Regions from separate parts of the Rossellomorea sp. H136 genome, predicted to be linked through region 3. Evidence: riboswitches for the same ligand, from Rfam matches in the RefSeq annotation. Region 3 holds a riboswitch; each other region holds the start of a gene.

What was found. A riboswitch is a leader RNA that binds a small molecule or an ion and turns the genes downstream of it on or off. The one in region 3 is predicted to bind lysine.
Region 1: it holds a riboswitch for lysine, as region 3 does, so the genes downstream of both, lysA (diaminopimelate decarboxylase) here and ACYH0O_RS18030 (aspartate kinase) in region 3, are expected to answer to the same signal.
Region 2: it holds a riboswitch for lysine, as region 3 does, so the genes downstream of both, ACYH0O_RS20895 (Na+/H+ antiporter NhaC family protein) here and ACYH0O_RS18030 (aspartate kinase) in region 3, are expected to answer to the same signal.

The regions. Positions count from the first base shown of each region.
Region 1 is NZ_CM166371.1:1,235,962-1,246,573, reverse strand. Features, by position in the region: gene ACYH0O_RS06260 (S8 family peptidase) at 1-3,276, opposite strand, end outside; gene ACYH0O_RS06255 (GTP pyrophosphokinase) at 3,651-4,400, shown strand; gene lysA (diaminopimelate decarboxylase) at 4,676-5,962, opposite strand; lysine riboswitch at 6,074-6,250, opposite strand; gene ACYH0O_RS06245 (DUF2935 domain-containing protein) at 6,401-7,189, shown strand; gene ACYH0O_RS06240 (DUF4179 domain-containing protein) at 7,243-8,646, opposite strand; gene ACYH0O_RS06235 (sigma-70 family RNA polymerase sigma factor) at 8,627-9,163, opposite strand; gene ACYH0O_RS06230 (helix-turn-helix domain-containing protein) at 9,517-10,107, opposite strand; gene ACYH0O_RS06225 (DMT family transporter) at 10,200-10,612, shown strand, end outside.
Region 2 is NZ_CM166371.1:4,106,783-4,117,394, reverse strand. Features, by position in the region: gene ACYH0O_RS20940 (cysteine desulfurase) at 1-729, shown strand, start outside; gene sufU (Fe-S cluster assembly sulfur transfer protein SufU) at 719-1,159, shown strand; gene sufB (Fe-S cluster assembly protein SufB) at 1,198-2,595, shown strand; gene ACYH0O_RS20925 (DUF72 domain-containing protein) at 2,748-3,590, shown strand; gene ACYH0O_RS20920 (sulfite exporter TauE/SafE family protein) at 3,612-4,436, shown strand; gene ACYH0O_RS20915 (bifunctional metallophosphatase/5'-nucleotidase) at 4,464-5,816, shown strand; gene ACYH0O_RS20910 (YunC family protein) at 5,873-6,175, shown strand; gene ACYH0O_RS20905 (HD-GYP domain-containing protein) at 6,368-7,480, shown strand; gene yunB (sporulation protein YunB) at 7,540-8,304, shown strand; lysine riboswitch at 8,384-8,565, shown strand; gene ACYH0O_RS20895 (Na+/H+ antiporter NhaC family protein) at 8,681-10,246, shown strand; gene ACYH0O_RS20890 (sodium-dependent transporter) at 10,567-10,612, shown strand, end outside.
Region 3 is NZ_CM166371.1:3,510,066-3,520,677, forward strand. Features, by position in the region: gene sdhB (succinate dehydrogenase iron-sulfur subunit) at 1-361, opposite strand, end outside; gene sdhA (succinate dehydrogenase flavoprotein subunit) at 361-2,124, opposite strand; gene ACYH0O_RS18020 (succinate dehydrogenase cytochrome b558 subunit) at 2,196-2,804, opposite strand; gene ACYH0O_RS18025 (YslB family protein) at 3,157-3,594, shown strand; gene ACYH0O_RS18030 (aspartate kinase) at 3,692-4,930, opposite strand; lysine riboswitch at 5,122-5,300, opposite strand; gene uvrC (excinuclease ABC subunit UvrC) at 5,611-7,380, opposite strand; gene trxA (thioredoxin) at 7,800-8,114, opposite strand; gene ACYH0O_RS18045 (electron transfer flavoprotein subunit alpha/FixB family protein) at 8,323-9,303, opposite strand; gene ACYH0O_RS18050 (electron transfer flavoprotein subunit beta/FixA family protein) at 9,346-10,119, opposite strand; gene ACYH0O_RS18055 (enoyl-CoA hydratase) at 10,253-10,612, opposite strand, start outside.

The DNA.
Region 1 (10,612 bases), 2.3 Mb from region 3:
CTCTGGTGCAATTCCGAAAGCGTAAATCGCCTGGCCTTTTCCTTCTTTCAGTAATGTATCTCCCTGGTACAATTGGGATGTCTGATTTTGGACAGATACATCATATCCAGTACCACCTGTATTCCCTTTTCCAGCATCTGCCCAAGCAGGGACATTGATTTGGAGAGAATCCCCTTGTCTTTTAGGACCCCAGTAGCCTTGTCCAAGACTTGGTCGGACGACCGGTGAGAACCAGTTCTCTGTGATTTTTTGTCCTTTTGTATACGTAACGAGTGGTTGACGGATTTCCCACGTTGCATCAAGTACATTTGCCTGGTGATACCAGCCTGTACCTTCTACAGCCGATACATATTCAGTACGGGCACTCGGCATTGAAAGTCTTTGAAGGAAACCTACAGCACCCATTGTATGTGGACGAAGGTCATATCGGAATTCTCCCCCATCCGTTTCAATATGTGAATTGTAGCGCGTATCTACTTTCGCTAAATCCTTGCCCTTTGGTGCATAAGTCAAGTCCTTCGGGATGGATCCTTCATGGACATCCATCAGGTCATACACGTATGGAGAATCAGTATTCCCTTCCACCTTCAGCTTTATATTCCCTGAACGGACCGCCTTTACAAGCTTATCTCCTTCTTTTTTGCTGATGGCAGCAACAGCTAGTGGATTGTCTGTATATTCCGGAGTTCCTGCATATACGCTGAATTCTTTATCTTCATTATTCACAACGATAACCAGCTTCGCTCCTGCAGCTGCGGCATTTGTTGCTTGTTGTGAAACGCTCACCTCTGCATTTCGATCCACTACGACGGCCTTTCCTTTTGCCTTCAATCGATCAAAGTCTGCAGCACTTCCTTTTCCGGCATACACGGTGGACAGATTGTACTTTCCATCTAATAAGGTGCTTCCGGCTAACGGGATATCATCCAATTCTTTTCCTTTAAAGTTTATTGTCAGCAGTGGTTTTGCCAGACGCCAACGAGTGAGCTGCTCAAAATATCCAGTCTTCACCTCTTTGGTTGGAACAGCATACATCTTATCAATCCATACCGGCATTAAATATAAACTCGTCATTGGCATGTCACCGATGGTTTGATGGTACTCCATACGTCGATAATTCGCTTCTACTTTCTTTGGTACCTCTACTTTGATTTCCTTCGCTTTTCGTGCATCAAGCTCGACGGTTTTAGGACCGTTCAGCTTCACTTCTGGATTTCCAACAAGGGCAACTCCGGCGTGATCCGTGTCCACATCGACATCCATAAGTGTCATGGCGGAATACGTACCAGGCGGCAAACGAAGCTCTAATGAACCATCGACAGCGAAAACTTCAGGCTCCATTTTTTCACTGAACAGTACTACATAAGCCTGTCCTTTCGATCCGTCACGATCGGTTGCATTTAATGTAAGAGGATATCTTTCCTCTTCCTTGACCATTGCCATCGTCGTGCGTACGAGTTCTGTTCCGTCCTTTTTGGCTGTCAGGAATCCTTGGTAGCGGGACCCTGTTTCACCAAGTGTGGAATCGAGTGTTACATTCACGTCCACCGTTCCTCTTGCCGGTACCGTAACAGTTTGATTTGAGACTGTCAGCATGCCGTTTGGTGCCTCTTCTCCCTCAGCATTTGTAAAGCTTGATTCCAATTCAAGAGTGATTTCTTCCTCACTATCATTTGTATAGGTCACTACCTTTTCTACTGGAGCTGCTTGATCATGTGGCCATTTAAAGAATCCGAATGAGACCGATCCTGTTGCTCTAACCTGTGAATCGAGGGCAGCTGCAATGTCCACCCGGCCTGTACCCACATGATAAGGTTGGTAACCATCAAGCTTCTTAGTCGTATTCATCAGAGCTTGTTTTAATGTAGTGCCATCCCAGTCAGGATGCTTTTCGGCTAAAATGGCAGCTGCACCCGCAACATGAGGGGTCGCCATAGATGTACCATCTAAACTTTTGTAATCTCCGGTTCCATCTGAATATTGGGAACGAGCTGCTACAATCCCTACACCAGGAGCGGATAAATCAGGTTTTAGCCCCATATCTCCATAGCGTGGACCTTTTGATGAGAAGTACGCCAGTTCATCCGCTTTATCCACTGCTCCAACCGTCAAGGCTGAATCTGCAGTTCCAGGAGAACCAATCGTACCTTCGCCGCCTCTGTTGCCAGCCGCAATGACGAATAAAGTTCCATTTTCATCCGTCAGTCTATTCACCGCTTCTGCCATCGGATCTGTTCCATCACTCGGCATATCGCTTCCAAGACTCATATTGACGATTTTAGCATTCTCAGAAGCCCATTCCATTCCGTCGATGATCCAGGAATCCTGCCCGTATCCTTGATCACTCAATACCTTTCCAACTAGTAATCGGGCCTCGGGAGCGACACCTTTATGTTTTCCATCTCCTGCACCGGTTCCAAGAACGGTGGAAGCAACATGGGTTCCATGACCATTGACGTCCTTCACTTCTTCACCAGGTACGAAGCTTACAGCATCATCAATTTGACCTGCTATATCTGGATGCTCCGAGTCGATTCCAGTATCAAGTACGGCAACCTTGACTCCCTCTCCTGTAAAACCTTGTTCCCAAGCGGTATCCGCTTCAATTTGCGGCACACTTTGATCGAGAGCTGCTTCTACACGTCCATCCAGCCATATTTTATCAACACCGTGTTCAAATAGGGGTGCTTTCTCTATTTCTTTACTCTCACTTTGAACGGTGACGTCCTTCCAGAATGTTTCTGCGTGCTTTTTCTCTGCAGAAAGGGCCGCTCCATTAATACTTTCCAAGTCTCTCACTTTCTTCGATCCTTTTGGAGCTGGAACAGCTGAGAAAGCCCTTGCCTTTGTGTCTTGGTATTCTACGATGACCGGTACTGAAGATTGATTCTTGTCGTCATACCCATACTCGATCAATTTTGTAATATTAAATAAGTCTTCATCCAGTTTTCCTGCCGCCATATAAGGCATGGCAGAGTTAGGGAATACGAATGTTTCGTCTTTAATGGTCATGACCCTGACGCCTTCTCCATTCTTTTCGACAGGCTCCACATTGATGATTTGTTTGCCGTTTTGTAGAGTCGACACCTTTACCACATCACCAGTGATAAGGGTGACGGTATGTTCCCCTTTGATTGCTTCATTCTTATCTACCTTTGACTCGAGTTCACTCCCATTGGAGGAGATACCAAGTGCATCTACCTGGAACATCGAACCTGAAATCATCGTCGCAGCAATCGATCCAACAAGAAGTGGTTTCACGTTGAGCTTTTTCATGAACATTCTCCTATTCTATTAAACTCATTTGTTAATTGATTCATTTATGAGTAGATTCTAGCTGAGGATAAAATAAAGAAGGTATGTAGTCCTAAAAATATTTAAGTAGACTACCAAGCTTAAGATTCGTCAGTGTCACCTCCTTATTTACATAGTCGTATGCTAATACGGGGATGCAAGCTTGTTTCTCTAGGAGTAATTTTATATGTCTGTGGTTAATTAAATTGTAAGTCTCAGCACAACCATTTCTCAATTGGGGTTATTTTGCGGGAGTAGAGAACTACTCTCAAAGCGACTCTTGGTTTCCATTCAACTTATTTATGAAAATAGATACATATTTGTCACTTTTCCTTACTAGATGTCAAGGGGTAAAATTGGATATACTGATACCATTACAATCTAAGGGAGCAGCCAACGTGAACGAGATTAACCTCAAAGAACTGAGAACGAACCTGAACCGCTTCATGCTTTCATATAAATTCGCCCTTGAAGAGGTCCGGACAAAGATCAATATCTTAAGAGAAGAATTCCAGGTCATCCATGAATACAATCCGATCGAACATATTTCGACCCGCCTAAAGTCCCCTGAAAGTATCCTGAAGAAGATGTCAAAGAAGGAAATGAAACCTTCCTTTGATCAGATGAAAGAAAAAATCCGGGATATTGCAGGCATACGCATCACCTGCTCGTTCATCGAGGATATCTATAAGGTGTCGGACTTGATTCAATCCCAACATGACATTACAGTGGTGGAAGTGAAGGACTATATCAAGACTCCGAAGCCCAATGGGTATCAAAGCCTTCACCTCATCGTGCAGATTCCGATTTTTTTGACGGATCGCGTGGAAGTCGTGTATGTGGAGATTCAGATCCGCACAATCGCCATGGATTTCTGGGCAAGTCTAGAGCATAAAATTTACTACAAATATAACAAACAGATTCCTGCTCATATCCAGAATGGGTTAAAGGAAGCCGCTGCACAGGCGGCTTTACTTGATCGCAAGATGGAACAGCTCAATCATGAAATCAATATATTAAAAAAAGAGGATGGAGAGGATTCGAGTATTATGACGCCGAATGAAGTTCATCATTTTCTGACGCAACTCTCAAAAGAGGAGGATTGACAATACAAAGAAGGGCTTGCATTCTTTAATTCATCGTCTTTGTAATTCGAACCTGGATCTTCAGACCGGGACAGAGGACCTATCCTTATGTTCCGACAGGTAGGTTCATCCATTACTTATAATACTTTCGGAAGAGGATTTATGAATATATATAATAGAAGGCTGCGTCTCATTAGACGCAGCCTTCTATTATATACAAATGTGTGTTTGAGTTATGGACTTTCAGGGCAGGAACTAGTACCCATTCAAATGTAGGAAGGGAAGACCTACCCTATTTATCGGTCATTCCGAACTAAATCTGCATACGATTCACGTTCGATCACGACCCGTGATTCCCCATCATGCACAAACACAACGGCCGGGCGGGGGATACGGTTATAATTGCTCGCCATCGAATACCCGTAGGCTCCTGTACTGAACACCGCAAGAATATCGCCGTAATTCGTCGGTGGCAGCATCAGGTCCCAGATCAGCATGTCACCGGATTCGCAGCATTTCCCTGCGATGCTCACTAGCTCCGTGCATTCCTCTTGTGGACGGTTGGCCAGGACCGCATGATATTTCGCCTGATACAAAGCCGGGCGGATATTATCTGTCATCCCTCCATCAATCGCGACATACGTACGCACATCCGGGATGATTTTCTTCGATCCCACTTTGTACAACGTCGTACCCGCCTCGGCCACCATGCTTCGGCCCGGCTCCACCCAAACTTCAGGGAGCGGATATTCATTCTTTGCAAAATAGGCCTTCACACTATCGGTAATAGATTTCACATAAGTTGGAATCGGCAGGGGCTGGTCTTCTTCCGTATACCGGACACCAAATCCTCCGCCTATATTCAGCACCGGCATCGTCACATCCAATTCGATACGGATCCGCTGCATGAAATCAGCCAACACCTGAATCGCCTGATCAAACCCTTCCCGTTCAAAAATCTGGGATCCGATATGGGAATGCAGACCAAGCAATGAGAAGTATGGCTTGCGAATAGCCAGTTGAATCGCCGTACTTGCCTGCCCGTTAAAAATGCTGAATCCGAATTTCGAATCCTCCTGTCCCGTCGTGATGTACTCGTGGGTGTGGGCTTCGACGCCTGGTGTGACCCTGATCAAGATCTGAACCCGTTGCTCACGTTCCTTCGACAGGTCATGGAGAAGTTCAAGTTCCAAGAAGCTATCGACGACAAAACAGCCGACCTCAGCCTCGAGAGCCATGAGCAGCTCCTCCTCCGACTTGTTGTTCCCGTGGAAATGAATCCGGGATGCCGGAAACCCCGCCTCCAGGGCCGTATACAATTCCCCTCCGGACACAACATCCAGAGATAAATTTTCCTGCTCAGCCAGTCGCACCATCTCTTTACATAAAAACGCTTTACTTGCATACGCCACCTGATACTTCAAACCACTTATATTGAAAGCATCCTTGAACAATCTCGCATTCCCGCGGATCATCCCTTCATCGTAGACCATTAAAGGCGTCCCATAGGCTTCCACCAACTCACCCGTGCTCATCCCTCCGATTTCAAGATCTCCATGAATATTCACATCAATTGTACTCATATCCTAACTCCTTTTGACTCTCTCTAAAAAACACAAAAAACCGTATGAAGCGATGCTCATACGGTTTATCATCAAAAGTTCCAGCACATGATGAAGACTATGTATTAACATCTCTTCAATAGTGCTCCACAACTTTTTCATTGTGACAGTCCAACATTTCTTCAATGCTGGCCCAACAAAAAATAGAATTGGCTATTTTCTGCTTCGGCGATCTGCCTTTCCCAACTTATCCCGGAATCCATTATTCTCAAAGAAGGTACTCATCATACTCGCGCCTCTATTATCAGAGAGTGATTTATTATTTTATTGGAATTACTATATCATTCTCTTAAAATGGTTGTCAATGGTTTTTCACCTCACCACATTGGACGAGCTGGAGGACATTTTTCCAAGATTCTTTTAATACATATACAAGGAAACTATCTGAGGAGGATACAGATGCCAAGTTATCAAGAAGCAGCTCGATTTGAACATGGTTTTTGGCTACAGGTGCTTGGAGATCATGCCCGGTTTATCCATGACTCCCTGGCTCCAAAAGAAAAAGAATCCATCACTGCCGCCAATGCTTTTAAGGAGGAGTGGGATCAACTGCTGGAACGTTCGAAGAAAAATCCCGATATTTCTTTAAGCAGACAGGCAGAAGAGGTCAGCCTCCGCTTCAGGAAATTCAAACTTGAACTGATTGCACGTCATTTAACAGGGGATATCAGAATGGGTCTCGGCCCCACATTCCTAAATCATATGGTGAATGAGCTCGAAGAATACCTCCGCGTCTTGAAGTACTTGACCAAAGGTGAAAAGCCGCCAATTTTCCACGAGCTCCACCACCATCTTCTTTGGCTGTTAGATGCGGCAGGGCATGCTGGAGCTATCTCCGACAACATGGACCGAGTTGAAAAACAAATCAAGAAGCAAAGTGATGAATTCACAACGGATTTTGAAGCCTTTTACTTAAAGGCCGTTGAAATGGCAGGATTCCTGAGAACAGAAGTGACCCACTTCCCTGCTCTCGAACGGTTCAATGACGATGTCAAACTTGAGATGAAGCTGTTTATGGGATTCTTGGATGAAATTGAAGAGATGGAATTAAGCAAGGCCGCACTCGGTACCTTCGCCGCTTTAATGGCCGATCATATGCTGAGGGAAGAATGCTATTACTTAACGAAACTCGCAGAAGCAACCAGCCAGCAAGGTCCGGACTGTGATCCTACAAAGCAGCGGCTTTAGTTCCTCAACCCTTTCATTAAAAAATCCCCGGATTCAAATTCCGGGGATTTTTCTTAATCCAGTTTTATTTCGAAAGGTTTCAATTTGACTGGCTTATCATTCATGCTTAATGTCTCAAATGGGACGATTAGTGAGTAGTCCTCAAGGTTCGCATCCTGTGGTAATGCATAAGTGGTTTGAAAACGGAGGGTATCCTTATCCACTGTTTTCGTTGTATCACTTCTGATCATATGATTCAACATCTCATTATAATCCAGTCCATCCTTGGCATTTCTTTTAACATCTTTTGATGGGATCAACTGAACGAATTGAGCGAAATTCTCTAAAATGTCATAATTGAATTGTTTTTCTTTGATGGCATCGATGGTGAAGTCCAGTGTCACCTTCCCTTTTACGTTTTTGATATCCTGTACAGTAACCTGATAACCAAAACGAGGGCTCTTCACCTGGAATGGAGGTGAATCCTTCAGTGAGATGATGCCGTCTTCATCTACGCACTCCATATCAGCCTGGACTTTCAGCGACTGTGCCTTAACACTGAGTTTATTAGTGAATAGCTCCCTGACAGTCTTTCGATAATCACCTTCAATTTCTTTGATGATATTAAGTGTCTCAGCACTGGACTTTGATAACCGGTTCCCTAAGTCATCGAACACAATCAGATTTAACGTATCCTTCTCAGACTCCACCGTATATGTATACTCCAGTGTAGTCGTAGCTTTTCCTTTAGTGATGGATGACACTTGCAGCTCAAACTTCCCATCCGGCGATTCTGTCCTTGCATCTGTTTGGATCGTTTCAGATGGAATCCTCTTAACCGGTACATCAAATGTCCAGGTCCCGTTCACATCAGCCATATGGGTGAAAGTTAACGGAAGGGTGAAGTTTTCCGGAGGTTCCTTCCCATCCCGGTAAAATTCGATCGAGCCTATGAACTCATCCCCGTCTTTTTTAAGACCCGAACTTCCCGATCCCCATTGATTCTGATCCTTGCCGTCGAAGAGGTGATAGCTGTAACCGCTCACTGGTCGGTTTCCTTCATCCATATGTTCAATGGATAAATTCTCACCTTTTGCTTTAAAGGTAACCCCGATTATGTTCCCGTCATAATACGTGCTTGTAATCGTCACATCCACATCGTTGGAAGTGGCAGCCTGATTGACTTCGGTGACTTTATCGCTTGAATAAAGTTCTTTTCCTACCTCGGATCCGACTTTTTCATAAATCCCGCCGAGTACGGGGAGTTTAGCCAGTGCACTGTTCACAGGCGAGAATAGGAAGCCTGAAACTAGAACCATGGAGGCTGCTGCCGTAGTGAAGGCTGCGCTTACCTTAACCGTTTTTTTTCTTGCCTTTTGCTTTCTTCCCTTTACAATTCCAGTTGAAATCGCCTGAAAAACATCATCTTTCGGTACTTCGATGTTATTCATTTCTCCCTCAAACCATTTTTTGTCCATACTGATTCACTCCTTCCAATAGCATTCTCAATTCCAGCTTTGCCCGGTGAAGATACGTCTTGACCGTCCCTTCAGGGGTACCCATCGTATCGGAAATCATCTTGATCGACTGACCCTGGAAATAAAATAAAATAATGACCGTTTGATATTGCTGATTCAAAGATGCCATAGCCGTAATCAAGTCGATCCGCCCTTCTACGTCCGATTCTTCTGAGACGAGCGCGGTATCGAGGAACTCATCCCCTGTCAGCACGAGCCGGTTTTGTTTCTTTAAGATGCTGTATGCCGTATGTATCAGGATCTTGATCAGCCAGGTGCTGAAATACTCCGGATTCTTCAACCGGGCTATCGAGGTGAATGCTTTACAAACCGTCTCCTGAACAACGTCCAGAGCATCCTCTTTATTTCTTACATATAGAAATGCCATCCTGTACAACTTCTCACTTTCTGAGTGGATCAGACTTTCAAATGCCTGTTCATTCCCCTTGGTTGCTTTTTTCACAAGATTTACATCCATTGATTAACCTCCTGTCATTCATTAGAGTCTGTTGGGGTGGGAAAAGTTTCAAAGAATTTTTTGTGTGGTGGGAAAGGGGGCTTCTACCATTTATTTCAAAAATACGCATAAATGATGGAAAGAGACGCATTTAATGTAAAATCGACGCAATTATCTTTGATAATGACGTAATTCTCCTCGAAAATGACGCAATCATGGATGATTCCGACGTAATTAAGTAGATGGGAAGGAGTCAGCCGGCACGAAGTTTGAATGAAAATGGTACCAAAGCCAAATAAAGATTGAATAAACCTTTTTTAATCTCCATCGTTAGGCTTTTTGTAAAAAAAGAAGCTTATCCCCATCGATAAGCTTCAATCTGTTCGTCCCGTGTAAATCATCACAAAATGCAGGACTGCTTCCGTTGATTCCATATTGATGTATCTGTGTCCTTTATCCGCATGGAATTTGATCGAGTCATACTGACCGAGTTCGAATACGTCATCCTGCACTTTCACACGTACCCTTCCTTCCATAACGGTGACAAATTCAACCACCCCGGGCTGGTGGGCATCGGCACTGTACTCACTGTCCGGTTTCAGGAAGGCTCTGTGGGTTTCCAACGAACCATAGCCTGAGGATGTGAACATCGGCTCCAGGGTCAAGGACTCATTGGCACTGATCACTTTGCTTCCTTCGTTCTTCCTGGAAATCTGGACTTCTTGTTTTTCAACGAGGAGGGCGGATATCGGGATTGCTAAACCATTCGCGATTTTCCAGATGATCGTCAACGATGGATTCGCTTCTCCCCTTTCGATCTTGCCCAGTGTCAAAGTACTGACATCGGTCATGGCTGCCATCTCCTGAAGGTTAAGGCCTCGCTCATGTCGTATATGTCTCAGTGTCATTCCGACATGGCGCGCCAATTTTTCCGGGTCCTGCCAAGTCAAACCGTCATTGTTCATATTCCTACCTCTTTCTATAGACAATGTATGTAAGTATATTATAATATACTTACAATAAACTATAGTATATGAAACGGAAAGGAGTGTTCATCATCAAAGAACTTGCTCTCGGTGTCATTTCATCTATGTTCTTTGCCGTCACCTTTATTCTGAACCGGTCCATGGAGCTCGCGGGTGGAAGCTGGATGTGGAGTTCATCCCTGCGATTCCTGTTCATGCTCCCATTCCTATTCCTTATTGTAGGTTTAAGGAAGAATGTAAATCAAGTCTGGATTGAAATGAAGAAGAAGCCATTCGAGTGGTTGACGTGGAGTTTTGTCGGGTTTGTGCTCTTTTATGGCCCTATTACCTATGCTGCTGCGTATGGACCGGGCTGGCTCGTCGCGGGCACTTGGCAATTTACCATCGTCGCAGGCATCTTGCTCGCTCCCTTGTTTTATACTTCGGGACCGGTCAAGCGCAGGCACTCCATTCAAAAAAGAGCACTGGCAATCTCATCGATCAT
Region 2 (10,612 bases), 600 kb from region 3:
ATCATGATGGTTTCAAACGTGCTTGGTACAATGAATCCAATCAAAGAAATTACCAGGATTGCTCATGAAAATGGAGCAGTCATGGTCGTTGACGGAGCACAGGCTGCTCCGCATATGAAAGTCGACGTACAAGATCTGGATTGTGATTTCTTTGCCTTTTCAGGTCATAAGATGGTTGGCCCTACAGGGATCGGAGTACTTTACGGTAAGAAAAAACACCTGAACAAAATGGAACCGGTAGAATTCGGTGGAGAAATGATTGACTTTGTCGGGCTTCAGGAATCCACTTGGAAAGAGCTTCCGTGGAAGTTTGAAGGGGGTACACCGATCATTGCAGGTGCCATTGGACTTGGAGCTGCGATTGATTTCCTTGAAGAAGTAGGACTTCATAACATTGAAGAACATGAACATAAGCTTGCGGCTTATGCATTGGAGAAAATGAATGAAGTCGAAGGCATGAAAATCTTCGGACCAAGTGATCCCGGAAAGCGGGCAGGTCTTGTTACGTTCAACATTGATGATGTTCATCCGCATGATGTGGCAACCGTACTCGATGCTGAAGGGATTGCCGTTCGCGCGGGTCATCACTGTGCACAACCTCTGATGAAGTGGTTGAACGTATCCGCAACAGCACGTGCCAGCTTCTACCTCTATAATACGGAAGAAGATATTGATAAACTTGTTGCAGGCCTATTGAAGACAAAGGAGTTTTTCAGCGATGTCTTTTAATAATTTAGATCAGTTATATCGACAAGTCATCATGGATCATTATAAGAATCCACGAAATAAAGGTTCTTTAGAGGATGGAAGCTTTACCATCGATATGAATAACCCTACTTGTGGAGATCGCATACACCTGACTTTAAAGGTGGAAGATGGTATCGTTCAGGATGCTAAGTTCGACGGGGAAGGCTGTTCGATCTCCATGGCTTCTGCTTCTATGATGACCCAAGCGGTTAAAGGGAAAGAGATTGAAAAAGCATTGAAGCTTTCCAAAATCTTCTCTGATATGATGCAAGGCAATGACTATGACGACGATGTGGATTTAGGAGATATTGAAGCATTACAAGGAGTCGCTAAATTTCCGGCCCGTATCAAATGTGCGACACTGGCTTGGAAAGCGATGGAAAAAGGAGTTCAAGAAGAAGAGCAGGAATAAGCTCTTCTCCTACTCTATTTAAGAATGGAGGAATCAACATGGCAAAGAAGATGCCTGAGATCGGAGACTATAAATACGGTTTTAGTGATAAAGACGTATCGATTTTCCGTTCTAAACGTGGTTTGACTCGAGAAATCGTTGAAGAAATTTCTCGTATGAAAGATGAGCCTAAGTGGATGCTTGATTTCCGTTTGAAGTCACTTGAGCATTTTTATAATATGTCTATGCCTCAATGGGGCGGAGACATGCAGGAACTGAACTTTGATGAGATCACTTACTATGTGAAGCCTTCTGAAAAGTCAGAGCGCAGCTGGGATGAAGTACCTGAAGAAATTAAGCAAACGTTTGATAAATTAGGTATTCCGGAAGCCGAGCAAAAGTATCTTGCAGGGGTTTCTGCTCAGTATGAGTCAGAGGTTGTATACCACAACATGCAATCTGATCTTGAAGACATGGGGATCGTTTTTAAAGATACAGATTCTGCTCTTAAAGAGAATGAAGAACTTTTCCGTGAGCACTGGGCAAAGGTTATACCTCCAACGGATAACAAGTTTGCTGCCCTTAACTCAGCGGTATGGTCCGGTGGATCTTTTATCTATGTTCCTAAAGGAATCAAGGTGGATACACCGCTTCAAGCATATTTCCGTATTAACTCAGAGAACATGGGTCAATTCGAGCGTACGCTGATCATCGTGGATGAAGGCGCAAGTGTTCACTATGTTGAGGGTTGTACAGCACCGGTTTACACAACGAATTCACTTCACTCTGCAGTCGTTGAAATCATCATCAAGAAAGATGCGTACTGCCGATATACAACGATTCAAAACTGGGCGAACAACGTGTTCAACCTGGTTACGAAGCGTGCTGTATGTGAAGCGAACGCAACGATGGAATGGGTAGATGGAAACATCGGTTCTAAATTAACGATGAAATACCCGGCGGTCATCCTTAAAGGTGAAGGCGCTCGTGGTATGACGCTATCCATCGCACTCGCAGGTAAAGGCCAGCATCAGGATGCCGGAGCGAAAATGATTCACCTGGCACCAAATACATCTTCTACAATCGTTTCTAAATCCATCTCCAAGCATGGTGGTAAAGTAACGTACCGTGGAATTGTACACTTTGGCCGTAAAGCGGAAGGCGCACGTTCAAACATTGAGTGTGATACGCTGATCATGGATAACCAATCAACTTCTGATACGATCCCTTACAACGAAATTCTAAACGATAACATCTCGTTAGAACACGAAGCGAAGGTATCAAAAGTATCCGAAGAACAATTATTCTATCTTATGAGCCGTGGTATTTCAGAGGAAGAAGCAACAGAAATGATCGTAATGGGCTTCATCGAGCCATTCACGAAAGAACTTCCAATGGAATACGCAGTCGAAATGAACCGACTGATCAAGTTCGAAATGGAAGGTTCAATCGGTTAATATATCATTTAAACTCCCTTGATGTTTCATCAGGGGAGTTTTTTCTGGTTTCAATAAAACACCACTATTCTCCCTCAATAAATCCAAACATAAGAATTTCCATTTTCCTTATGATAAAATGGACATGTTCATAATAAAGCAGGTGAATGCAGATGATATACATAGGAGTAACAGGCTGGGGAGATCATGATACCCTTTATGAAAATGTTCCCCCAAGAGACAAACTAAAAGAATACGGCGCACATTTCCCCATCGTCGAGGTGGACACAACCTTCTATGCTGTCCAGCCTCTTCGAAATGCTGAAAAATGGGTAAAGGAAACACCAAAGGACTTTAAGTTTATTGTTAAGGCTTATCAGGGAATGACGGGGCATCAACGGGGAGAAATCCCTTTTGAAACAAAGGAAGAGATGTTCAATGCCTTTAAGGAATCCCTTGCCCCGTACGTAGATGCAGGTAAATTAGCGATGGTTTTGCTTCAATTTCCCCCTTGGTACGATTGTAAAAAGGAACATGTTGACTATATCAGGTATTGCCGGGATCAGCTAAAGGGATTTCCACTATCGTTGGAATTTCGCCATCAAAGCTGGTTCAGACCGGAGTTCCGGGATAAGACGTTAACGTTTATGAAAAAGGAAGGATGGATCCATAGCATTTGCGATGAGCCGCAAGCAGGGGAAGGATCTGTACCACGGGTATTGGAAACCACTCATAAAGATGCGACTCTAATTCGTTTTCACGGCAGGAATCTGTACGGCTGGAATAAACCGAATGGGGAAGACTGGCGGGAGGTTCGTTATTTATATCGCTATAATCGTGCTGAACTGGAGGAATGGATTCCACATATTCATCAGTTGCACGAAACCTCTGAAGATCTATATATTCTTTTCAATAATAATTCCGGTGGAGATGCCGCTGACAACGCGAAAGAGCTCATTGAATTATTAGGACTTGAATATGGTGGGCTTGCACCAAAGCAACTGGATTTATTTTAGCTGACAGGAGATGAAAGACAGATGGAATGGATCGTTCTTCTATCGATCGGACTTTTAGCAGGAGCGATAGGATCCCTCGTAGGACTGGGCGGAGGAGTCATCATTGTTCCTGCCCTTATCTATTTCGGTACATATACAAGCTTGATAGAGGGAATGAATCCTCAGACAGCTGTCGGAACATCTTTGGTCATTATGATTTTCACAGGGTTATCATCCACCTTGGCTTATTTAAAGCATAAGACCGTTGATTATAAAAGCGGCCTGATCTTCTTTGCCGGAAGTGGGCCGGGTTCAATACTAGGAGCATGGGTAAACAAGGGATTGAACATGGAAAGCTTTAATTTGTATTTTGGTATTTTTATGATTTTGATTGCCATTGTGCTCATGATAAGAAACAAGTTAAAGCCTATTGAGAAATTCAAGGATGCTTCTTTTCAACGGGAATTTACCGATCCGGGAGGAAATACCTTTCGATATGGATATCCTCCTGTACTAGGAGCGGCTATTGCCTTTGTAGTTGGATTTACATCCGGTTTATTTGGTATCGGTGGTGGATCATTAATGGTACCTGCAATGATCTTGATTTTTCTTTTTCCACCCCATGTAGCCGTAGCCACATCCATGTTCATGATTTTTCTATCGGCATTGGTCAGTTCAGGAACGCATATCATGTTTGGCAATGTAAAGTGGTTGTATGCACTTGCACTTATTCCAGGCGCTTGGATAGGGGCGAAGTTTGGGGCCTATTTGAATACGAAGCTTGAATCAAAAGTCTTAGTGAGTGTTTTACGGATTATATTAATTTTAATTGGAATTCGATTGATTTACCAAGGTATTACTGGATAACATACCTCCAATAGGAGTGAGCAAACAGTGAGAGAAATCATTCATATTTATCATACAAACGACCTTCACAGTCATTTTGAGCATTGGTCAAGGATTCGTGATTTTTTGAAGATGAGAAAACAATGGCATCTGGATGAAGGGGAACCAGTTTATCTATTTGATATCGGAGATCATGTAGACCGCTGGCATCCATTAAGTGAAGCGACTTTAGGAAAAGGAAATATCGATTTTCTAAATGAAGTCGGCTTTGATGCCGTAACAATTGGGAACAATGAAGGAATTACACTGGACTATGAAGATTTAAACAGCCTTTATGAAAATGCAGAATTTCACGTGATTGTAGGCAATTTATTAGACCAGTCGTCGCAGCCTCCAAGGTGGGCCAAAACCTATCATATCTATCAAACGAATAGTGGCATGAAGATTGGCATCATCGGATTGACAGCTTGTTTCAAACCTTTTTATAAAGCCCTAGGCTGGAATATTACATCTCCGTTGGATGAGCTTGAGAAATTGGTTCAAGAGCTTCACCCGCAGGTGGATATGGTTATTCTTCTTTCTCACCTGGGGATTCGGGATGATGAGTTGATTGCAACGCGATTTCCCGAAATTGACGTTATCCTAGGAGCTCATACCCATCATGTGTTGCATCAAGGAAAAGAAATTAAGGGAACTATGCTGGGCGCAGCAGGAAAATATGGTCATTATGTTGGTCATATGATGGTAGAGGTTGACACAGCCAATAAAAAGATTGTCGGGAAAAAAGCACAGCTTTATGAACAGCAGGAACTTCCCCCTGCCGAAATGGAAGAACAGGAATATCTCGAGTGGTATCAAAAGGGGGAGGCTTTGTTAAGGGAAAAAGTAACCGAGCTCGCCCAACCCCTGGCAGTGGATTGGTTTAATCCTTCCCCACTTCCAGATGTGTTATGTGATGGTCTTGCTGAATGGTGCGAGGCTGATTGTGCCTTTCTCAATTCAGGCTTACTCATTGATGGACTGGAAGAGGGGGCGGTGACGAAACAGGATCTGCACCGGATTCTGCCTCATCCCATCAATCCATGTCTCATTGAAATGAAGGGGGCAGAGCTGAAGGAAATCATTAAACAAACATTTAATGAGGAATGGCCGCATCTTCAAGTGAAAGGATTAGGATTCAGAGGCAAGGTGATGGGCCGGTTTGTATATGCGAATATTCAATTCAATGGCCGTGAAATCTTAATCGGTCAAAAGCCGATTGATCCACAGAAGATATACAAGCTTGCCTTACCAGATATGTTCACGTTTGGCCACTTCTTTCCAGATCTCCAAAGGCTGGAGAAAAAATACTTTATGCCTGAGTTTTTAAGAGATATCCTTCAGTGGAAATTAATGCAGTAAATGTATCACCGTTTCCATCCTCACGTCATACATATGAGGGAAAGGAGCGATGACACATGATGAATGTATCTCCGATTACCATTCAGGGACATACCTTTTTAGCGATTTCTGTTGAACTGCCCAAAACCAATCTCCTCGTTGTGACGAGTGATATAGGATATATAATGTGTGGAGCACTGGACGTAGCGTTACTAAATGAGAAGTTGAAAGACAGAGGAATCATTGCAGGCAGAGCCGTCGGTGTAAAAACAATCGATCAGCTCCTGGATGCCCCTCTGGAATCCATCACCTATGAGGCAGAAAATCGCGGCATCACACAAGGCATGATCGGGCGGGATGCATTGTTGAAAATGATATAAGTATAAATTGGACCAGTTGCTTTTATTGAGCACTGGTTTTTTGTTAGGTGAATGTCACCATATTCTTTATATTCTTTCATGAATAATTAACAATATATCAGGAAATACACCTTGCAAGTACGTTTTTATCCTTTATAATGGAGATACTAGGAAATTTTGTCGAAAAATGAAAGAATTACATAGGAGAATTCTATGAGGCTTATATCAACTAGGGCTTTAAAACCGGGCATGGTTCTAGCTACAACCGTATATAATATGAGAGGTCAAGCTTTAATTCATGATAACGTTCCGATTACAGAACGCATGATTTTCAGGTTGCAGGAGCTTAGTATTCAGTATGTCTATATTGAAGACTCCCTTTCGAAGGGAATCCATGTAAAGGGCACTGTTTCGAGTAAGGTGAGACAGCAAGCTGTAAACAATATTGAGATGGCCTTTAATCAACTAAGCGCATCGAAGGCGCCACCTGGTGTACTCATGATTGAAGATAGTGCCAGGCAATTGAAGCAGGTGATTGATGTAGTCTTGTCTGAAGTAAAGGCGAATCATGATCTCCTAACCATTTTGACGGATGTTTTCACATATGACTCCTATATATTTCATCATTCATTTAATGTGACTTTGTATACGTTATCCATAGGTCTGGAACTTAAACTGTCTACTAAACAGCTTGAGCAGTTAGGCGTAGGAGCAATTTTGCATGATATCGGTAAGATGCTTGTGCCGGAGGAAATTCTTCTGAAACCAGGCAAGCTGACAGAAGACGAATTTTGTGAAATCAAGAAGCATTCAGAACACGGTTTTGAGATTTTGCGACAGCTTCATTCTGTGTCCCTGATCATTGCTCACTGCGCGTACCAGCACCATGAGAGGCTAGATGGATCTGGTTATCCACGAGGAATCAAAGGTGAGGATATCCACCCCTTTGCAAAAATCATAGCGGTGGCCGATGTATTCGACGCCATGACGTCAAATCGTGTATACCGGAAAGCCATGCTTCCACATCAAGCGCTGGAGGTATTATATGCAGGAAGCGGTACTCTATTTGATACAAATGTAATTGAAGCCTTCAGGTCTTCTGTGGCCATTTATCCGAACGGGATGGTTGTCGAGCTGAATGATGGCCGAAAAGGAATTGTGACCGATCAAAATAAAGGTGTAACGGATCGACCGGTGATTCGGATCATTGAAGAAGATGGACAGGAAATACTAACACCATATGCCATGGACTTAAGTACGGAATTAGATAAGGTGATTATCGGATTTGATCCGGATTATGAACCCCAATCTCTTAAAATTAAATAAATTTTTTGCGTTAAACCCCTCTTACTTTGCATACAAATAGCTTGTAAGGGGGGATTTTTTTGTCAAAGTTTAAAACATACAAACCCCGAAGAGGAGGGCCGCTGCCTTTTCGATATGTGATGATCATTACGATTCTGTTCTTTATGATTTCGACTGGATTCGGATTGTGGATCATTAACAAAGGTTTAAAACCGACACTGCTTGCTTATGCTGAAACTCAAACCAGCAGGATCGGTACGTTGGTTATCAATAAAGCGATTAACAAAAAAATTGCAGATGTTCTTGATATTTCGGATATAACGGAAGAAGTGAAGAATACAGAAGGCGATATTGTTTCATTTAAATATAATACTCAGACCATCAACCGGGTTCAGGCCGAAATCACCAACTTAGTTCAGCAAAACCTGCAAGAAGCAGAGGAAGGAAATTTAGAAAACCTTGAATTTATTACTGAAGTGGAAATCGATGAAGGAAAGTCAAAAGCAGCGAAGGGCATCACTTATTCCGTCCCTCTTGGCCAAGCGACCAACAATGTGTTACTCGGTAACCTTGGTCCAAAAGTCCCGATCCGCTTTCACTCGATCGGAGATGTCCGTTCTGATATTAAAACTACGGTAGAGCAATTCGGGATTAATAATGCCGTTGTAAAAGTGTTTGTCGAGCTTGAAGTCAATGTCCAGATCATCATCCCATTTGCAACGAAAACAGAAACCATCAAGCAGGATATCCTGGTTGCCATGGGTACCGTTCACCTGGATGTACCGCAGTTTTATAACAATGGTGGAGGGGAATCCAGTCCTTCTATTGAAATTCCCACAAATTAGTCAGGAAAAAAAGTTGTCAAAAGAATGATAGTTTGTTATATTAATAAAGAAAATTTTATAACACACCACATCATCAGTCCGATGGGGTAGAGGCGCAGAGTTCAAGAGTAAGCTGTTTGAGAATGACAACTGTGAGAACAGATGAAAGGGAACTTTTGCCGAAGTAATTATGCATGTCGAATGTGTAGTTGCTGGGGTTATCTTGAAGAAGGATAACACTGTCATTATAGGGAATCTCTATAATGGGGAGCTACAGATCGTGATGGAGCACTTAAATTACTTACTAAGGTAATGATAGCTTCTCTATCGTTGCCTTTTTTTATTATCCTCTATCATGCTACGATGGTTCCCCCCTATCAAATAGGAGGAGGACACTATGGAAAACACGATTTACTCACTATTACCACCCCTTTTAGCCATTCTTATGGTTATACTTACGAGACGGGTTCTACTTTCACTGGGAGTAGGAATCGTTGCGTCTGCATTTCTGTTAGCAGATTTCTCAATTACGAAAACATTCAGCTTTATGTGGGACGCCTTTAAAGGCATTTTTGTCGCAGATGGAGCGCTCAACACCTGGAATGTCTATATTATTTTCTTCTTACTCATTCTTGGTGTCATCACAGCATTTGTGAATATTTCCGGCGGTAGCCGCGCATTCGGAGAATGGGCGATGAAACGTGTGAAAACGAGAAAAGGTGCACAGCTTCTTTCAGCCGTTTTAGGTATCATAATTTTTATTGATGACTATTTTAATGCCCTTGCTGTTGGACAGGTTTCGAGACCCATTACGGATCGTCACAAAATTTCACGTGCAAAACTAGCCTATATCATTGACTCGACATCGGCACCGATTTGTGTCGTTTCACCCATCTCAAGCTGGGGAGCGTACATCATCGGTATCATCGGTTCAATTCTTGCTACACATAGTATCACAGAGTACACAGCATTTTCAGCCTTCGTTCAAATGATTCCAATGAACCTTTATGTCTGGGCAGCTGTTCTGCTTGTCATCATGGTTGCTGCTAAAGGCTTGGACTTTGGAAAGATGAAAGAGCATGAAGTAAGAGCCCTTGAGACGGGAGCCCTTTATGATCCTGAAAAAGAGATTCCAGGCGAATTGAAAAATGATCTGCCTGTCAGCTCGAAAGGATCAGTTGGTGATCTTGTCTGGCCGATCGTAGCTCTTGTTATCGGTACAATTGGAATGATGCTCTGGACAGGATATCAAGCCGTCGGATCATTTGACATCCTGCCGATTTTTGAAAATACAGATGTAACGAAATCATTATTATATGGTGGATTATTCGGTCTCCTTGTTGCGCTGATCTTCTTCATTCGTCAGGTAAGCTTGAAAGGAATCGAGGGGAAAGCCGTTGGAGTAGCGGTAGTGGAAGGGATCAAATCCATGTTACCGGCCGTATACATCCTTATCTTCGCCTGGACGATCGTCACATTGATCGATCAATTGCAAACAGGTACGTATCTTGCGGGTCTGGTTGAACAATCAAGCTTACCGATGCAGGCACTTCCAGTCATTTTGTTCTTAGTTGCGGGAATCATGGCATTCTCGACGGGAACTTCATGGGGATCTTTCGGAATCTTACTTCCGATCGCCGGGGAAATTGCTGCTGCGACAGATGTAAGTATCTTACTTCCTGCTATGGCAGCTGTATTAGCAGGATCCGTATTGGGAGATCACTGTTCTCCAATCTCGGATACAACCATCCTTTCCTCTACAGGAGCAGGAAGCAATCATATCGATCACGTTCTTACACAGCTTCCATATGCAATAATTGGAGCGGTTGCTGCTTCAATTGGATATCTTGTATTAGGATTCACTGGAAGCACTCTATTCGGTCTCGGTGTTGTGATTATCTTAATCGTCGCATTCGCATTTCTGTTTGGTGAAAAAGCAAAACCAGCTGTTTCAGAACAATAATAAAATAAAAAACCAGGAGCTCATTGGCTTCTGGTTTTTTATTATGCATTCGTACTTGATGTTAGGTATTATTAAAAACCTGTGATGGTATCCCAAAACCCAACTAAATCTTTCCGATCATCAATCCTTCATGTTTCGACAAAATCCTTATAGTGAAATAGTACCTGCTCCAATTTTAAAAAATCTCTTTAAAAGCTTCAAAATAGCTTTGACAATTGGCGTGGAACTAGCTATACTGACTTTAGATTATAAATAATCTGAAAATATAAAAATTTCAAATACCTTATTATGGTAGTTGGAAAGAACTAGGGGGGACCAACATGGAGAAACGTGCCCAGTTTGGAACACGAGCAGGATTTATTTTAG
Region 3 (10,612 bases):
TTAAGCTGTCGAACATGCGACTGCGGTCTACCTGCAGGTCACGAACAACAGGGAAAGTACGCATAGGCTCCAAGCGGATCGGTTGTTCCAATTGATCAACTAAAGCGGTACAAGACTGTCTTGGTTTCCCGTTGATCACCATTGAACAAGCTCCACACACTTCTTCCAAACAGTTCATATCCCAGTTAATCGGAGTAGTTTGTTCCCCTTTTGCATTGACCGGATTACGACGGATTTCCATCAATGCAGAAATAACGTTCATATTCGGACGGTAATCAAGCTCGAACTCTTCTTGGAAAGGGGCTGTTTCCGGGCCATCTTGACGAGTAATGATAAAACGGACTCTTTTGTTTTCACTCATCATTTATTTCCCCCTTTTTTCTTAGAATAGTCACGCTTCCGTGGTGCTATCAGTGAAGTATCTACTTCCTCGTAATGGAATTCAGGTGAATTCGTTGCAGCATTATATTTAGCCATGGTTGTTTTCAGGAATTCTTCATCATTACGTTCAGGGAAATCAGGTTTATAGTGAGCTCCACGGCTCTCGTTACGATTTAAAGCTCCGATTGTAATAACACGGGCCAGTTGCAGCATGTTCCACAATTGACGTGTGAATGTTGCCCCTTGATTGCTCCATTTAGCCGTGTCATTGATATTGATGTTTTGGTAACGTTCCATTAATTCCTGGATCTTTTCATCTGTTTGTTTCAGCTTATCGTTATGACGTACAACGGTCACGTTATCCGTCATCCACTCACCAAGTTCTTTATGAATGACATAGGCGTTCTCAGTACCATTCATGGACATGATTTTGTTCCATTTTTCTTCTTCCTGTTTTACATAGCGGTCGAATAAAGAAGAAGGTACGGACTCAACTGTTTTCTCAAGCCCTGCAATATATTTAATAGCATTAGGACCTGCAACCATACCACCATATATAGCGGATAGTAAAGAGTTCGCTCCTAAACGGTTACCTCCATGCTGTGAATAATCACACTCACCAGCAGCGAATAAACCAGGGATATTGGTCATTTGATCATAATCCACCCATAGTCCACCCATTGAATAGTGAACCGCAGGGAAGATTTTCATAGGTACTTTACGCGGGTCATCTCCCATGAACTTCTCATAGATTTCGATGATTCCGCCAAGCTTAATATCAAGCTCTTTTGAATCTTTATGAGATAAATCCAGGTAAACCATGTTTTCACCGTTAATCCCAAGCTTTTGGTTTACGCACACATCAAAGATTTCACGTGTTGCGATATCACGGGGTACAAGGTTTCCGTATGCAGGATACTTCTCCTCAAGGAAATACCACGGCTTTCCATCTTTATATGTCCAGACACGTCCACCTTCACCACGGGCCGATTCGCTCATGAGGCGAAGCTTATCATCCCCTGGAATGGCTGTCGGGTGTATTTGAATGAACTCACCATTTGCATAGTAAGCACCTTGTTGATATACGATTGATGCGGCTGAACCTGTATTGATAACAGAGTTTGTGGATTTACCGAAGATAATTCCAGGTCCTCCTGTTGCCATGATCACTGCATCAGCTGCGAATGATTTAATTTCCATCGTTTGAAGATTTTGAGCAACGATTCCTCTTGCCACTCCTTCGTCATCCACGACAACGCCAAGGAATTCCCAACCTTCGAACTTATTCACTAGCCCTGCTACTTCATGACGACGAACCTGCTCGTCCAACGCATACAATAATTGTTGACCAGTCGTAGCACCAGCGAAAGCTGTTCTATGATGCTGCGTTCCACCGAAACGACGGAAATCCAGTAATCCTTCCGGTGTACGATTAAACATTACTCCCATACGATCGAGTAAATGAATAATCCCCGGTGCCGCTTCAGTCATTGCTTTAACAGGCGGTTGGTTCGCTAAGAAATCCCCACCATACACTGTATCATCAAAATGTTCCCAAGGAGAGTCTCCTTCTCCCTTGGTATTAACGGCTCCGTTAATACCACCTTGTGCACATACAGAGTGAGAACGCTTAACGGGTACCAGTGAGAATAAATCTACTTGCGTTCCTTTTTCTGCTGCTTTAATTGTGGCCATCAGGCCGGCTAAACCGCCACCGACAACGATGATTTTGCCATTACTCATCGTGACTCACTCCTTTTCCTACCATACTTCAGAGCATTTATTTAATCTATTAGACTCGTATCTATTTCTTCTTATACGAAGGCAAAAATTGCACGCATACCGACAACCGATAACGCTACAAAGATTCCGATCGTAACATATGTAGCAATTAATTGAGAACGAGGTGAAACTGTAATTCCCCAGCTCACGCAGAATGACCATAAACCATTCGCAAAGTGGAAGATCGTTGAAAGAACACCCAGCACATAAAATCCTAGCATAAATGGATTAGATAAGATGTTTTCCATCATTTGAAAGTTCACTTCAGCCCCAAATGCTGCTGCTACTCTTGTTTCCCATACATGCCAAGTAACAAAAATAAATGTGATTACTCCAGACACACGTTGAAGTAAAAACATCCAGTTACGGAAATAGCCAAACTTACTTGCATTGTTCTTAGAAGTGAATGCAATGTAAATTCCGTAGATTGCATGGAAATACAATGGAAGGAAGATGATAAAAATTTCAAGGATATAACGGAAAGGTAGACTTTCCATGAAGTGTGCCGCCTGGTTAAATGATTCTTCCCCGCCAGTGGCAAAATGGTTCACGACTAAATGTTGTGTTAAAAATAATCCAACTGGAATAACACCTAGCAATGAATGAAGCCTGCGATAATTAAATTCTCGATTTCCAGCCATGATTTACCCCCCTTAATGATAAAATATGAATTCGTTTTCTAATACATTTTTAAGAATGACTAGACGACGATACATATTTTATATTGTAACAATAATGTGACATGTTCATTTTACTCCCAAGGAGTGGAAGCGTCAAGAAAACGTATACATAATTTCGACAATACCGCAAAAATATTTTCAATTTATTGATAACAGAAAAGATGAGGTATCGCCCCATTAAATGTTCGAAAATTCAAATAAATATCAAATAAAAATTATATCACCAAAATATCCCAAGGTCATTTTTTCGAGGTATGGGATGATAAATCCCCTTTTCATGTATATAATAGTTTTATAGAAAGAGGGGATTTACTTGGAACAGAAAAAAGAAGAAGTACATCAACCGTCCGTTCCAATCTTCGGATATGAAATGTTACGTGACATATTGATTCCAGAAATTTTAGGAAAGCATACACCCGATATACTATATTGGGGTGGAAAACAGCTCTCTCGGAAATTTCCCCTTCAGTCATTAGAGGAACTGATATCGTTTTTCGCTGAAGCCGGCTGGGGAACTCTTGCACTGCTGGAACAAAAAAAGAATGAGATGACCTTTGAAATAAGCGGACCGGTGCTGGAACGACGCATTGCCTTAAAGTCGGATGTAACATTTAAACTGGAAACGGGCTTTCTGGCCGAACAAGTACAGTTACAAAAGAAATGTGTGGCAGAAGCTGCCGACGAACTACATAAACGGAGTCATTCAGTGAAAGTGATTGTAAGATGGGACGAGAAAGATAAAGTAGAATAGTCCTTACCGTCATCCTTTTTCATACTCTAATAAAGGGTTGCCCTTCAATTGATGGGGCAACCCTTTTTCTGTTGTCCCGCTCTCTGCTCCTTTAATATTATAACGTGATTTCTTCCATCTTCACCGCGTCCAGATTAAATGCAGTATGTAGGACACCTGCTGCTTTTTGCATATTTTTCTCGTCTACGACTGCAGATACTTTGATTTCAGACGTGCTGACCATTTTCACCACGATGTCATTTTGAGCTAACACTTCGAACATTTCCGCTGCCACACCTGGATTTGAGATCATACCCGAGCCAACGATCGATACTTTTGCAAGCTCACTTTCATTCTCTACATGGGTGAAGCCTAATTGTTCTTTGTTTCGTTCCAGAACAGCAAGGGTTTCCTCCAGGTCTTGTTCTTTAATAGAGAATGATAAATTGGTCGTATTCTGATCGGTCTGACTTTGAATAATAATATCTACATTCAGATGATTTTTGGCTAAAGTGGTAAACACAGAAGAGAGTCCCGTTAATGCGTTTCCTAGACCAAATACAGTTACACGCGTAATTTCAGCTTCAAATGCTACGCCTCTCACAATCAGGTTTTGTTCCATGCTTGCTTCCTCCTCAATATAGGTTCCTTCAACTTTTTCAATACTGGATCTGACCTCTAACGGAATTTGATAATTCTTGGCAAATTCCACTGCCCGTGGATGCAGGACTCCAGCCCCTAAATTAGCCAGTTCCAACATTTCATCATAAGAAATGGACGGTAACTTCCTTGCTCCATTAATATAACGCGGGTCCGTTGTGTACACCCCGTCTACATCTGTATAAATATCACATCGCTCTGCTTTCAGGGCAGCTGCAATCGCAACGGCGGTTGTATCTGATCCACCACGACCGAGAGTTGTAATTTCCCCCGCTTCTGTCATCCCCTGGAATCCCGCTACGATCACAACTCTTCCCGATTGAAGGTGACTAAACATCTTTTCAGTATGAATATTGGTGATCCTCGCATTGCTGTGAACGGATTCCGTCTCGATCCCGGCCTGCCAGCCTGTGAATGAGATGGCATCGTGTCCAGATTGAATCAGTGCCATCGTGAGGAGCGAAATGGTGACTTGCTCTCCTGTAGAAAGAAGCATATCCATTTCTCTCTTACTTGGTTGTGATGTAATTTCCCTTGCCAATCCAACGAGTGTATCCGTCGTTTTCCCCATGGCAGATACCACAACCACAACATCATTCCCTCTTTCTTTTTCTTCTGCGATTCTTGACGCAACATTTTGAATTCTTTCTACAGAACCTACTGAAGTCCCACCGAATTTTTGAACAATAATACTCACAACTTCTCCCTCTTTCTCATTGAGCGCATCGTTACGACTCATTTTTTGATGGTGAAGAGTACAATCACAATCATCCTAAACGTTCATGGAACAGGTTCATCACCTGCGCTGGATAATAAAAAAAGCAATGAGAATAATATCTCATTGCTTTATGAACATACAGCAGAACATACTAAATAGGTTCATGGGCATTGTGAGATAGCTCTCCAAGATTAAATCATCTTGACAATCCTACATTTCTTAAACGTAGAACCAGCGGAATCAGCATGAGACCAAAACCACTTCGGCGAATCTCCCCTTTCCAGGCATCTCAACAGAGCTCATACTCCTCTTTACCTGTACTTTTGAAGTTCGCACCTCTATCACCACTTTAAAAAGTGATAATGTTATAAATTTTCGTTAATTATAGCATATAAGAATTTGTGATTCAATGCACATCTATAAAATAAAATCATATTATTATTGATTTACGTCGTAGATTTTGTTGCTAATTTGCAGGAGCGAGTAGTGGTTGATTTCCGCTCCTGATGCTCGCTTTCCGCGGGGCGTGAGTTGAGAACCTTCCGCTACAATCAACTATCATAGTCAACAAGTTACTTCGAAACCATTATAAAAACAACACTCTTTTAAATATGAGCTCAATCAAAAGAAACCACATACTTCCTTGTTTCTACTATTACCTACTTCAATTTTTCAACTAATACCTTAGCAACAGCTTCCGGAATCCCTATCTCAATAAACTCCTCCACCGTTGCTTCTTTCATTTTCTTCATGGAGCCAAAGTGTTTTAAAAGCTGCTTCTTCCGCTTCGGTCCTATGCCGTCAATGTCGTCAAGGGTGGACTGGAAGGCGCTTTTACCTCTGAGCTGTCTGTGGAACGTGATGGCAAATCGGTGGACTTCATCCTGGATCCGTTGCAGCAAGTAGAATTCCTGGCTTCTCTTTTCAAGAGGGACAATTTGTAAAGGATTCCCATACAGCAGTTCCGACGTCTGATGCTTATCGTCTTTCGCAAGGCCGCCAAGTGGGATATCCAACCCCAATTCATTCTCAATGACATCCCTCGCCGCTTCGATCTGCCCTTTTCCCCCATCGATGATAATGAGATCCGGTAAAGGAAGACCATCCTTTAAAACTCTCGTATACCGTCTACGTACGACCTCCCGCATGGAATCATAATCATCAGGGCCTTTCACGGTTTTAATCTTATACTTTCGATACTCTTTCTTCGCCGGCTTCCCGTCAAGGAATACGATCATCGCAGACACAGGGTCCGAACCCTGGATATTCGAGTTATCAAATGCTTCAATCCGGAAAGGAGTATAAATGCCCATATGCTCCCCAAGACGTTCTATCGCTTTAATCGTCCGATCTTCATCTCTTTCAATCAGAGCGAACTTTTCTTCAAGTGCCTGTTTCGCATTCTTTTCGGCAAGCTTGACCAACTCTTTCTTCTTTCCCCGTTTAGGCTTGGTGATTTTCACCTCTATCAGCTTAGCCGCCAATTCTTCATCAATCTCCTCAGGCAAGAAAAGTTCCTTCGGCTTAAAATGATTGGATTTCGAATAAAACTGACCTAAGAACGTCAGAAATTCGTCCTCGGGTTCATTGTAGAGAGGGAAGAGGGACACATCCCTTTCAATGAGCTTTCCTTGACGCACAAAGAATACTTGTACACACATCCAGCCTTTATCAACGGAATATCCGAACACATCCCGATCAGTGAAATCGGTCGTGGTCATCTTTTGCTTTTCCATTGTCGCTTCAATGTGAAGGATTTGATCACGAAATTCCTTCGCTCTCTCAAACTCAAGATTCTCTGCCGCTTCATTCATTTTCACCGTTAATTGATTCTTGATATCTTTGTACCCACCATTCAGGAACCTGGAAATTTCGTCAGTCATTTCTCTATATGTGTCTTTGCCTACTTCTTTAATACAAGGAGCCAGACATTGACCCAAATGATAATACAAGCAGGCCCGGTCAGGAAGGGTAGTGCATTTTCGTAACGGATACAGACGATCCAGAAGTTTTTTTGTTTCATTAGCTGCTCCTGCGTTGGGATATGGACCAAAATACCGGCCTTTCCCCCTTTGGACTTTGCGGGTAGTAATAAGTCTTGGGTGTCTTTCGTTCGTAAGCTTGATAAACGGATAGCTTTTATCGTCCTTTAACATAACATTATATTTGGGGTCATATTTTTTGATTAGGTTCATTTCAAGCACAAGGGCTTCCAGATCAGAAGAGGTCATGATGTATTCGAAGTCCTCAATTTCACCTACCAACCGTTGAGTCTTGGCATCATGGGAACCGGTAAAATAAGAGCGCACACGATTCTTCAATACTTTTGCTTTACCCACATAAATAATCGTACCTTGTCTGTCTTTCATCAAATAACATCCCGGTTGATCCGGTAATAGAGCTAATTTATTCGTAATGGTAGGGTTCATCGTCTCTCTCCCTTCTTGTTTGCCCAGTTATAGACGGTTTTTGTAGAATAAACAGGATCGGATTGTTCCTGTGAATTTTTTTATCACTTTGGTATCCTGAAGAAATTCATTGGGGTAAAAGGCAGTTCTTTTTTATTGTTTGTCACTTTTTTATGTTTTTCCGTTTCTTCATATAAAAACCAACTCAGTCTGGAATTCCTTCTTAGCCTATTGTAAGGCTTTCAAAGAATGGATTCCAATCAAAAGTTGGTTTAAGGGTTTAACATTTATCTGATTTTTTATTGCCTTAAAGACTTGCGGCTTGGTCAAAGGCAAAAAGTATCAGGGCTGGTTGACCAGGATACAGCTGTCTGATAGATATTTTAATACATTAAAACACCGGAGCTCACAAATAAGGCCCCGGTGTATATAAAAGTATCTTATACGTGTTTGTTTAATAGTTCAGCAAGTGCTTCCTTAGGTTGGAAACCGATTACTTTGTCTACAACTTCGCCGTCTTTAAGGACAACTAAAGTCGGGATACTCATAACCCCGTATTTACCTGCTGTTTCCTGGTTTTCATCAACGTCAACTTTGACGATTTTTACTTTGTCGCCCATTTCTCCATCTAATTCTTCCAAAACTGGAGCGATCATTTTACAAGGTCCACACCAAGGTGCCCAGAAATCCGCTAATACCAGTCCGGAATTTGTTTCAGTTGAGAATGATTGATCAGTTGCATGTGTAATTGCCATTTATATGCGCCTCCTAAAATCTTTGAATGTAACGCTAGTATATCACCGTTTTTTTTGTGATGCTATTAATCTGCTCGTAGGTAATATTCCCTTCAGATAACGGAATATACAGGGAAGAAAAATAAGGAGCAGCCATCTGGCTGCATCCTTATTTTCACTACATACTATGCTCATACCCTTTAGACGCTACTTGAAACGTGAATTTGAATTAAGAAGAAGATACTTTAAGCTTTTTAAACTCTTCAGTCAGCATCGGTACCACCTCGAACAGGTCACCCACGATTCCATAATCCGCTACGTTAAAGATGTTCGCTTCAGGATCTTTGTTGATCGCAACGATGACTTTTGAATTCGACATACCCGCTAAATGCTGGATAGCTCCAGAAATACCACATGCAATATATAGGTCAGGCGTTACAACTTTTCCGGTTTGACCAATTTGCAGGGAATAGTCACAATAGTCGGCATCACATGCTCCACGTGATGCTCCTACAGCTCCACCAAGAACATCCGCCAGATCTTTAAGAGGATTGAATCCATCTTCACTTTTCACTCCGCGTCCGCCTGCGATGATGACTTTCGCTTCAGACAGGTCCACACCTTCGCTTGCTTTACGTACGACTTCTTTAATGATTGTTCGTAAGTCTTTAATATCAACGGAAAGGGAAGAAACTTCTCCTGTACGTGACTCATCTTTCGCTAACGGCTCGATGTTATTTGGACGGATCGTCGCAAAAATCACACCGCCCGTCACAATTTTCTTTTCAAATGCTTTCCCTGAATAAATCGGTCTTGTGAAAACAAGGTTCCCGCCAGCTTCTTCAAGATCGGTTGCATCAGAAATCAATCCTGTGCTTAGCTTACTGGCCACTTTAGGGGACAAGTCTTTTCCAAGTGCAGTATGTCCGAAGATGATTCCTTCAGGCTTTTCTTGGTCGATAACCGATAGTACGGCTTGTGAATAGCCATCTGACGTATACTGCTCCAGTTTATCATCTTCCACAACCACTACTTTGTCCGCACCATATTGAATCATTTCATTACCTAAAGCGCTTACACTTTTGCCGATTAAAACGGCTACTACTTCTCCGCCTTCAGATACTGTTTTACCTGCCGCAATCGCTTCAAAGGAAACATTTCGTAATGATCCGTCCCTAACTTCTCCAAGTACTAATACTTTTCTCGCCATGTTAAATACCCCCTGAATGTTAGTTATTACTATGAGTTAGCCTTATATAACTTTTGCTTCATTGCGAAGAAGTGAAACAAGCTCTGATACTTGAGCATCCAATTCGCCTTCTAACACTTTACCTGCTTCCTTCTTCGGTGGAAGGTAGATTTCAATTGTTTTTGTTTTCGCTTCTACTTCATCTTCGTCTAAATCAATATCATCCAATTCCACTTCATCTAAAGGCTTTTTCTTCGCTTTCATGATTCCTGGAAGTGATGGATATCGTGGTTCATTCAATCCTTGCTGTGCCGTTACCAGTAAAGGTAGAGATGTTTCAATTACTTCTGAATCCCCTTCTACGTCACGTGTAACCGTTACTGTTCCGCCATCAATTTCTAATTTCGTAATGGTTGTTACATAAGGGATATCAAGCTGTTCAGCCACACGTGGTCCAACTTGTCCAGACCCACCGTCAATGGCAACATTACCTGCCAGAATTAAATCTACTTCCTGTTCTTTTAAATAGTGGGCAAGGATTTTGGCTGTAGTGAATTGATCACCATGATCAAGGTCATCCTCTGTGTTGATCAGGACTGCTTTATCTGCACCCATTGCCAGGGCTGTTCTCAGTTGCTTTTCACTTTCTTCTCCGCCAACTGTCACAACCGTCACTTCTCCACCATGTGCATCACGAACTTGAATAGCTTCTTCCACTGCATATTCATCGTAAGGATTTATGATAAATTCAGCTCCATCTTCAGCAATTTGACCGTTTTGGATCGAAATTTTCTCCTCGGTATCAAACGTTCTTTTCAAAAGTACATAGATGTTCATGCGTAAGCCCCTCCTAATAATGTAAACATTCTTTCCCTTAAAAAGATTTTGACAATTTAACCCCTTTGAACGGGCAGCTTGAACATTCAAGACTGCCCCTCAATAAGAGTTTACTATATTACAAGAATGTATTCTAGCCTTTAAAGTGCGGTTCTCTCTTTTCAACAAAAGCTGAAATACCCTCTTTGGCATCAGCGGATACAAAAATTTCACCGAAAAGATCCGATTCTCGCATTACACCTTCATAGAAACGATCATCTTTAGTATAACTTAACAGCTCAATGGCTGCTTTCATCGCCCCTGGGCTCTTCTTCGCTATCTTATCGGCCATTTCCTTCGCTTTATCGAAGAGCTGATCCTCAGGATATGCTTTATTGGCAAGTCCCCACTGTACAGCTTCTGTTCCGCTGATTGGCTCACTCGTTAATAGCATTTCTGCCGCTTTTGCTCTGCCTACCAATTTCGGCAAGCGCTGAGAGCCTGCAAATCCAGG